One region of the Peribacillus sp. YIM B13477 genome, then DNA from elsewhere that is predicted to be linked to it. Evidence: a T-box and tRNA genes for the amino acid it is inferred to sense, from the RefSeq annotation. Region 1 holds a T-box; the other regions hold tRNA genes.

Region 1 (3,282 bases):
CAACGGAAAAAGCGAATGAGAGCTTCATCTGTTTCCATTCATCTTCAACCAGGATTTTCGAATGTGCATAATACTTATTGAATGCACGCGATACATGCAAGCTGAATTTGGCGATTTGTGATGGATCGGCTTGTTCAAATGATTTTTGGACAATGATCGGATATTGCTCCAGCAGCTGGATGACTGGCCACGCATATTCGCCTAAAGCGTCATATTGGATGGCCTGCTCTTTAAAATCACCTTTTTCAAGCAAGGAGGAAATTCGCGCATATGTGTACTGTACATATGGGCCCGTTTCTCCCTCAAAATTCATCATTTGCTCTAATGAAAAATCAATATCGTTCATGCGGTTATTTTTTAAATCATTAAAGATTACCGCTCCGACACCAACCTGTCTTGCAACCAGTTCTTTCTGTTCAAGCGCTTGATTTTTTTCTTCAATATTGCGCTTCGCAGTTTCGATCGCCTCTGCCAATACATCCGCAAGCAGCACGACTTTCCCTTTACGGGTCGACATTTTCTTACCGTCTTTTAGCATCATGCCAAATGCTACGTGCTGTAAGTCTTTTGACCACTCATACCCCATTTTTTCAATGACGTTAAAGAGTTGTTTAAAGTGCAGGGATTGTTCATTTCCGACCACATAAAATGTTTTCTTTGCCTCATACTGTTTTTTACGATACATGGCTGCAGCTAAATCACGTGTGGCATAAAGTGTCGCACCATCGGTTTTCGTAATCAAACACGGCGGCATGTCTTCCAATTGCACGACATAGGCACCTTCGGATAGGGCAAGCAGGCCTTTTTCTTTTAGTTCCCCGACAACCGCATCCATTTTATCATTGTAAAATGCTTCGCCGGCATAGGAATCAAAACGGATGCCCAATAAATCATAAATCGTCTCGAATTCTTTTAAAGACGCATCCCTGAACCATTTCCACAATGCCAGTGCTTCCTCGTCCCCGTCTTCAAGCGACTTGAAGCTTGCGCGTGCTTGTTCATTCAATGATTCATCGGTTTCTGCTCTTTCATGGAACTTCACATAGATTTTCAATAATTCCTCAATCGGCGAAGCTTCGATTGCCTCTTTGTCCCCCCACAGCTTATACGCGACAATCAACTTACCGAATTGCGTGCCCCAATCTCCTAAATGATTGATACGCACGGCATTGTAGCCATTTTTTTCGGCAATGTTGGCCAGTGCATTCCCTATGACCGTAGAGCGTAAGTGCCCCATGGAAAAAGGCTTGGCAATATTCGGGGAGGAATAATCAATCACGACATTTCCCTTTCCAGTCTGCATCGAACCATACTGATCCTTTTCCCTTAATATCGTTTGCAGCACGTTTTCCGTCACCATCTGTTGATTGACGAAGATATTCAGATAACCTCCCACTACGTTCACTTCTTGAATCAACGTACTGTTTAATTGTTGGGCTATTTCCGACGCAATCACCTGAGGCGATTTTTTGAATTTTTTCGCAAGAGTAAAGCACGGAAAGGCGACATCACCTAACTCCATCATTTTCGGCTTTTCCATTAATTTTTCTATTTCACTTGCTGGCATTTCATTGTTCAAAGCAGTTGAAATCAATTCTGCAATTGGTTTATTCATCGACATTTTCCCCTCCTAAACAAAAAAGCCCCCGCCTCTAAATAAGAGACGAGAGCATGAATTCCCGTGGTACCACTCTAGTTGCCACAAATTGCGGCCACTTTCCATTGTTAACGAGGTGACTCCCCGATATTCCCTACTGAACGGTTCAAGAAATTTCTCCAAAGTGCGCTTCATTCATCCGACCTGCATTAGGCTCCCACCATCCCTAACTCGCTTTCCATTTCAAAATGAACTACTCTCTTCATCACAGAATTTTCAATATTATAATTTAATCCATCGTACACAATTTAAAAAAACGTGTCAACAGAATTTAAGAAACAAATCCTAACCAGCCGGTAACTTCATTTTGTCCTTGATGTTCGAAAAATACTTCCTTACTGTCCCAATTGTGCCGCTTTGATTGGACGGCTCAATATTGGATGGACCATCGGCTAACAGCCCTAACACTCCCATTTCCCGGCCATTATGGCTGGAAGGCCCATCAATAAGCTCTGGGGAGTATATTCGCTTGCCATCCATTATGCTGCGAATCGAGCAGGCTAACTCTTCACCCGGGTTATCCTTCAATAAATAACCACTTACATCAGCCTTTAATGCGAGTTGAAAATAACCAGTCCTTCGAAATGTCGTTAAAATGACCACTTTACATTCAAATGACCTTAATGCTTCTGCTGCCTCAAGTCCGCTCATTACAGGCATCTCCATATCCATGATACACACATCAGGCTGTAATTGGTTTACAAGAGCCATCGCTTCTTCTCCATTACTGGCTTGCCCGACAATTTCTATATCTTCTTCAAGATTGAGTAGAGAACTTATTGCCTCTAACAGCATTTGCTGATTCTCTGCAATGACAATTCGAATCATTTTAAGTTCTCTCCTTTATCGAGTTCCTTATATGAAGCAAAGACTCCCCAAATCCGAGGATTATTAAGGGAGTCTGGAATGATACATGAACGTTACAGTTCAGATTTCACTTGAGTGGGAACACTTTTTTTCGTTAAATACTTTATGTCCTTGAAACCGACGAAATTCTTGGATTCCTCATCCCATAAACGGAAACGGAGTGAGCGCAAGCTTGTTGCAAGAGTAATCGTCGGAACGTTCTCTAAAGGCTGCGTATTATTATGCGCCATTTCCAATTTATAGTTAGGCACCCTTGGACTTAAATGATGAACATGATGGTAACCGATATTACCAGTAAGGAACTGCATCAGTTTTGGAAGCTTATAAAAAGAACTTCCCTCCACTGCTGCCAATACATATTCCCACTCTTCATTTTCTTCAAAATAAGAGTCCTCGAATGTGTGCTGGACGTAAAACAGCCAAATGCCGATTGAACCAGAAATCATGAAAATGGAACCTTGTACCAGAAGGAACGACTGCCAGCCTACTGCCAGGCAAAGCAATGCCGCAAAAACGACGATTAATACATTCGTCAAATACGTATTATTTTTTTCCTTCTTTCTAGCACCTTTACGGTTAAATCTATTTTTAAGAAGGAAAACATAAATCGGTCCCAAACCAAACATGACCAATGGATTACGATAAAAACGATAAGCAAAACGAAGTTTAAACGGTGCAGCCAAATACTCATCTACCGTAAGGGTCCAAATATCTCCTGTACCCCGCTTATCCAAATTACCGCTTGTTGCGTGATGCAC
Region 2 (3,282 bases), on a different contig from region 1:
TTGCATCTTCTTTAGTTACATGAACCGTACCCAATGGATGTTGTGGAGGAGCATATATCGAGTAAAGTTTTAAAGGGGCATTACCTGTATTGGTTACATTGTGCCATGTTCCTGCAGGTATCATAATGGCAGAATCATCATAAACGTTTCTTACAAAGTCTAAATCATCCTTTCTCTTGCCCATTTGAACAATCCCTTGACCTTCTTCAATACGTAAGAATTGGTCAAGGTTAGGGTGAATTTCTAAACCAATATCTTCACCAACGTTAAGACTCATCAATGTAACTTGCAAATGTTTTCCTGTCCATAAAGCGGTACGATAGGTAGTGTTTTGCTTCGTAGCCTCATTGATATTCACTACAAATGGTTTCGGTCCATAATCTTTTAACTCAATTTTATTTCTGCCATGAAAAGTTCTTTCAAGACCTCTTTCAAAGGCTGCGAGATGATTAAGTGATGCGTTACGTAATTGTGTAAAGATATTTCTCACATCAGTAGGAATATCAAATGTTAAGAACCTTTCATACATAGAGATATTGTCTATTTCCCCTTGAACGCCAGCAGCATATGCTGCCTTAATGTTTTCTGGAGTTGAAACGAATGACTGCGATATATTTTCAGGTAAAGGCACTTGATAACGTTCAAAAAGGGGCAATAATGCATTTATATGTCTCATTTCCGCTTCTTTTATTTGTGCAAATGTACGAATATATCCAAAGGTTGCTAAAATATTATCATATCTTGCTTGTGCCAAATATTCGTCCTGAAGGGCATAAGTCAGCATTTGAGGTAAGGACAATGTTGAAGCACTTAATGCCCCTTTAGCACCGTAATTTTCAACTTGCCGATCGGTGTGCGTTAACTTTGGATTTTGTGAAAAAAAAAAACAAAAACCATACAGCGTGATTTTGTTCGTCTGCTGCTGCACGTCGAAATCTTTCTTTAATAAAAGTATCCTGCGCCTTATCTGCTATATCTAAATAAAAATCAACGGCTTCTTGTTCATCTTTAAAGGCAAATTCGATTCCTGCTCTATACTTTTCTGGACAATCTTCAGTGATTTTATAAGTGGGCTGCCTACCTGTTAAATTTGCGTAAATTCCGCTGAACTCTTCAAGATGACGTCTTTCATCTTTTTGAATCTCAAGTATTTTGTTCCTTTCATCCTGTGTAGGTGCAATATTGGCTAACTTTTCATAACAAGCAATAGCACTAAACTCCGCATTAATTGCTTTCTGAATATCGCTTGCTAATTGGGTGTCATTCGTTTGACGAAAATATCCATTATAATATGGATTATAATTATAGAAATCTTCATTTGAATACATTATTGATTGTCCTCCCGATTTTAAATAGTCAACTTATCATATGCTTTGTAAATAGGTGGGTGTGCAAGGACAAGGACATAGAGAGGGTAGTTAGTTATATAGGAGGTCATAAAAGGTATTATAATTAGTTTGCACCCCCATTGACTTCAGCTACATTGTTTAATTCTGTCTTAGTCTAATAACACTCGTGAAGAGTTAACGCCACAAACTCGAAGCATTAGACACGTTATATCTCAATCTGTAGCAGACAATATAAAAGGCGAGGTTTATTAGCTTGCGTTAAATTTCCGAAACAAATTGCACCTTTGTTATTGATTGAAAATGTTTTACATGAAGAATGTAATCACTAATTGTCCGACTTCTTTTACCACTTACCTTCATTTGCCTTGTAATAACGTCAAGAGCGTTTGTAATAAACATAGTGTCACTTGATAATATAAGTTGTTTATCTTCTATTTCGGGAGCGTTAGAGCGGGGTGTAGGTAGTTCATCAAGTAGTTTCTTTACATCAACTTTAACATCTAAGATTCCTTTTCTTTTGGTCACAACAAAAAACCTCCTATATCGTAAGTAATACAAGTCAATAATCGGTGTAATTTCTTACATGACCGTTATACTGACCGTTTCACTAAACGATATTGAAGGTTTTACGCATCGGGCTTTAAAGCCGCTTAATTAGTGTCCCAGGAGAGATTCGAACTCCCGACCGACGCCTTAGAAGGGCGTTGCTCTATCCAGCTGAGCTACTGAGACGTTTATGATATAAGTTGCGGTAAAACTTATGTATTACCTTAACTGTTCCCTTAGGACACTTCTTATTATAGTAGGATATCAAAAGAAAGTCAACGGTTTTTCAAAAAAAGTTTTTTTCTTTTTTTAAGAACCAGGAAGCGGGGAAAAACGCTTCCTGTTCATTATACATGAAGTCATTCCATTTGATAAGCATTTCTTAAATCCTCAACGATTTTTCCTTCAAGGTCATAATAGATGATTTCAAGTTGGTCATTTCTAATCTCCAAAATGGCATAGGTTTTCTCTTTTCGTCCCCGCGGCTGCCGTATGCTTCCCGGGTTGATGAAGAGCTTGCCGTCAATCCACTCTGAACCTGGAGCATGGGAGTGACCAAAGCAAATAATATCCGCCCCTGTCTCCTCACTTTTATAAGATAGGTTCATCAAGGTCATATTTATGTTATAGAGGTGTCCATGCGTAACGAAGAAACGCTTGCCTGAGATATTCTCCACAATATCATCCGGATATGCCGAATCATAGTCGCAATTCCCGCCAACGGCCAAAAACTCCGCCATGTGAGAATCATTTCTTTCCAACTCTGAATCACCGCAATGGATCATGGCGGCGACCTCTTGTTTATGACGGTCGGCAATCATGCTGATTTCATGAGTTAAGCCATGACTGTCACTCATTATTAGCACTTTCATCGTCACATTCCTTCTTCCCTTTTTAGAAAATGATCAAGTCTTTCATCTAGAGCCCTCAACGCGTTGGCACGGTGGCTGATTTGGTTTTTTTCCTCTTTTGTCAATTCAGCGTTTGTTTTGCCCTGTTCCTCTACAAAAAAGATGGGATCATAACCAAATCCATTCGTTCCTGAAGGCTGTTCCGTGATCAAGCCTTCCATCGTTCCCGATACCGTAATCGTTTCCTGGTTGGGTGACGCTAGTGCCAAGGCGCAATAAAATCTCGCCGTCCTAGCCTCTTTTGGCACGCCTTCCAGTTCGCGGAGGACTTTTTCCGTGTTTGCTTCATCACTTTTGGCCTCTCCAGCATAACGGGCAGAATAAACGCCTGGACGGCCCTCCAATGCATCTACAATCAATCCGGAGTCATCAGCAATGACAAAGTGGCCTAGCTGATGGGCAATGGCCTCTGCCTTCAGGATCGCATTTTCTTCAAAGGTCGTGCCTGTTTCCTCCACATCCGGGGCATCCGGTAC
Region 3 (3,282 bases), on a different contig from region 1:
AAATCATCATCGGTATGGATATCGATTTCCTTATAGCCTATGCCTGACTCCACTTTCACTTCTTCGAGTACCTGTTTGGCTTTATCACATAACGGGCATTTATCCCTACTATATAAAACAAACGCATTCGTTTCCAAAACCACTCATCCTTTTCAATCATATCTTTTTCGTTTAGATGAAGAAGGGATCCCTAATTGTTCCCGGTACTTGGCAACGGTTCGGCGTGCCAGGATAATTCCATGCTCTTCCTTCAGCCGTTCTGCCAAGTCTTGATCCGAAAGCGGCTTTTGTTTATTTTCCCCATTGATGGCTGCCTGGAGGCTCTTTTTCGCTTGCATGCCCGACATATCCTCATCAAGGCCGACCGACTGTAAAGAAGTGGTGAAAAATATCCGCATCTCTATCGTTCCAAATGGTGTCTGTACGTACTTCCCCTTAACCGCCCGGCTCACTGTGGACTCATGTATGCCAAGTTCGTCTGCGATTTCTTTCATCGTCATCGGCTTCAAATAGTTCAGGCCATGATGAAAGCACGCCGGCTGTTTTTCGACGATGCACTGAATAACTTTCAATATCGTTTCTTTTCTCTGTTGGATTCCCCTGGAGATCCATTGGTATTCCTGCCACTTATCCTGGATAAACCGCTGAACTCCCTGATCCTTATGGCTCTTCATTCGGTTTAAATACCCTTTATCCACATTAAGATTGGGTGTGTTACCATCATAATTCCCGACAAGCAGCATGCCATCCCGAACTTCCACGACCACATCAGGCACTATATAAGAAGGTTTTTCCTGAAAAAAGAGTGATGCCGGACGCGGGTTCAACGTCTGGACATAATCAAAGACCTCTTGAATCTCCTTCAGTGTAACACCGATTTTCTTACTTAGGTCTTTCCAGCGCTTTTCAGCAAAATCGAGGAAATGGTTTTCTATGATCGATTCTGCCAGCAGATTCTCCCCTTCTGCTTTCACTTGAAGCAAAAGGCACTCTTGAAGATTCCTCGCTCCGATGCCATGCGGTTCGAGTTCCTGTAAAATCGAGAGACACTCTTCCAAAACGGCCGGAGATATGCCTGGGATGCATATATCATCCAGCTGAGTCCTTAAGTAACCGTTTTCATCAAGGTTATGAATTAATAGAAGCATTGCCTTTTGCTGCTCACCGGAAAACTGCTGGTGATTCACTTGGGACATGATATGCTGTTCCAGCGATATGGTATCTTCACTGATCTGTTCAATCCAATAGTTTGCATCATACGTATTTTTAAGAGTCCGTTTACCTTTTTTGCGGTCAAAAGTTGGCTGAAATAAAGAAGATGTTGGCTGATCTATTGACAGTAATGGGTTCTCCACCATTTTATTTTCTAAAAAAGCCGATAGCTCCTGCGAGGAGTATTGCAGCAATGTAATAGCTTGCATGAGCTCCTGGGTCATTGCCATCTTTAATGTTTGCTGTTGAAAAAGTCCTGCTTTCATATTCATACTCATCGATTCATCCCTCCCCCCACTCCATTTTACATTATCAGGAGAAAATTCTACACAAAAACCCATGAAAACGCTTACGATTTTTTTCTGAATAGTTTATTTGTTTTAAATACTATATGTTAGAAACGCAAATTTAACAACTACTTTTATTGAAAAATCACCATTTTTCAATAGTGTGGGCGAATATTTTCAAGACAGGACCGACATTACAGGATTCGATGGAATATTACGGAAAACGCGCAAATTCGGCAAAAATTTTAACTCTCCTAAAAAAGACCAATAAAAAATCCCCCACTTTATTAAGCAGAAGATTGGTAATGCCCTCGGCAGGAATCGAACCTGCATTTCAAGCTTCGGAGGCTTGCGTTCTATCCGTTGCACTACGAGGGCGTAATAGAAAATATTTTTTTAACAGACTTCATTATATGATAGAATACCCTCCTTTGCAAGGGTTATCATGTTTAAAACTTTATCATTTGGGTATTATGGGTAGTGTGGAAATTCATCCCTGTGCGGCATAATATATAAAACATTCTATCAGGAAGGAGCCTTAGCCAGAAAATTGTCGAACAAATTATCCATAATAGGGTTTGTTTTGTTTGACCTAAATTGACCAAAAAGTGTATCATACATACATAAAGAATTTAAATGATTCTCTTAATCGAAGGAGGAAATGAACATGAATTTAATTCCTACAGTTATCGAACAAACAAGTCGTGGGGAGCGTGCCTACGATATTTACTCCCGTTTATTAAAAGACCGGATCATTATGCTAGGAAGTGCAATTGACGATAATGTTTCCAACTCCATTGTTGCTCAATTACTATTTTTAGAAGCGGAAAATCCTGAAAAAGATATCACTCTATACATCAACAGCCCTGGCGGAAGCATCACTTCCGGTATGGCCATTTACGATACTATGCAATATATCAAACCTAATGTTTCGACAGTATGCATCGGTATGGCCGCTTCCATGGGTGCTTTCCTATTGGCCGCTGGCGAAAAAGGCAAACGTTATGCATTGCCAAACAGCGAAGTCATGATTCACCAACCACTTGGAGGAGCTCAAGGTCAAGCAACGGAAATTGAAATTGCTGCCCGCCGTATCCTTCACTTGAAAGATAAGCTGAACCAAATCTTGGCAGAACGTACGGGACAACCTATCGAAGTCCTTCAAAGAGATACGGAACGTGATAACTTCATGACTTCCGAAAGAGCTCTTGAATATGGCTTGATTGACAAAGTCATCACGCGCAGCGTTCTTGATGATAAAAACTCTAAGTAATCCTGCAACAAAAGAAAGGCTCCGGACATCGCCATAAGCGACTTCCGGAGCCTTTTTTTACATGATAAAAGAAAAGGATGCACATTTAGGCATCCTCTTTTTTAACCCTCTTGCTGAACGAACTCTTCCAATGCTTCTAATGCTTCTTTTTCATCGCGTCCTTCGATGATTAACTTCACGGATACTCCAGAACTGATGGCAAGGCTCATTAATCCCATTATACTTTTCGCATTCACTTTCTTTCCTTCTTTTTCAAGAAAAACATCTGAATGAAAGCGGTTAGCTTCTTGTACAAAAAGAGCCGCCGGCCGAGCTTGCAAACCCGTTTTCAATTTTACCTCAACTTGTTTCTCCACCATCTTGATCTCCCCTGTTAGCTTTATTTTTTCGCAGCAATAGCCTCTCCCCCACGGAGCCTGTCAGCTATTTCATCAATCTTACGCAATCGGTGATTAATCCCGGACTTACTGATGGTTCCCCCGGATACCATTTCCCCAAGTTCCTTTAAGG

What was found. A T-box is a leader RNA that pairs with one kind of tRNA and senses whether it is charged. The one in region 1 lies ahead of argS (arginine--tRNA ligase), so its partner is inferred to be a tRNA-Arg.
Region 2: it encodes a tRNA-Arg, which carries the amino acid that the T-box ahead of argS (arginine--tRNA ligase) is inferred to sense. The anticodon was not compared.
Region 3: it encodes a tRNA-Arg, which carries the amino acid that the T-box ahead of argS (arginine--tRNA ligase) is inferred to sense. The anticodon was not compared.

Annotation. Positions count from the first base shown of each region.
Region 1 covers NZ_JBHZPD010000004.1:384,205-387,486, reverse strand. Annotated here, with positions in the region: gene argS (arginine--tRNA ligase) at 1-1,615, opposite strand, end outside; T-box leader at 1,657-1,875, opposite strand; gene ACFX4H_RS15825 (response regulator) at 1,943-2,485, opposite strand; gene desA (Delta(5) desaturase DesA) at 2,578-3,282, opposite strand, start outside.
Region 2 covers NZ_JBHZPD010000001.1:23,909-27,190, reverse strand. Annotated here, with positions in the region: partial or broken gene ACFX4H_RS00145 (cupin domain-containing protein) at 1-403, opposite strand, end outside; gene ACFX4H_RS00140 (ferritin-like domain-containing protein) at 837-1,328, opposite strand; gene ACFX4H_RS00135 (hypothetical protein) at 1,608-1,874, opposite strand; tRNA gene ACFX4H_RS00130 (tRNA-Arg) at 2,008-2,081, opposite strand; gene ACFX4H_RS00125 (metallophosphoesterase family protein) at 2,255-2,767, opposite strand; gene ACFX4H_RS00120 (XTP/dITP diphosphatase) at 2,770-3,282, opposite strand, start outside.
Region 3 covers NZ_JBHZPD010000006.1:50,952-54,233, reverse strand. Annotated here, with positions in the region: gene ACFX4H_RS17935 (glutaredoxin family protein) at 1-137, opposite strand, end outside; gene rpoN (RNA polymerase factor sigma-54) at 153-1,490, opposite strand; tRNA gene ACFX4H_RS17925 (tRNA-Arg) at 1,806-1,877, opposite strand; gene clpP (ATP-dependent Clp endopeptidase proteolytic subunit ClpP) at 2,167-2,772, shown strand; gene ACFX4H_RS17915 (HPr family phosphocarrier protein) at 2,874-3,131, opposite strand; gene whiA (DNA-binding protein WhiA) at 3,152-3,282, opposite strand, start outside.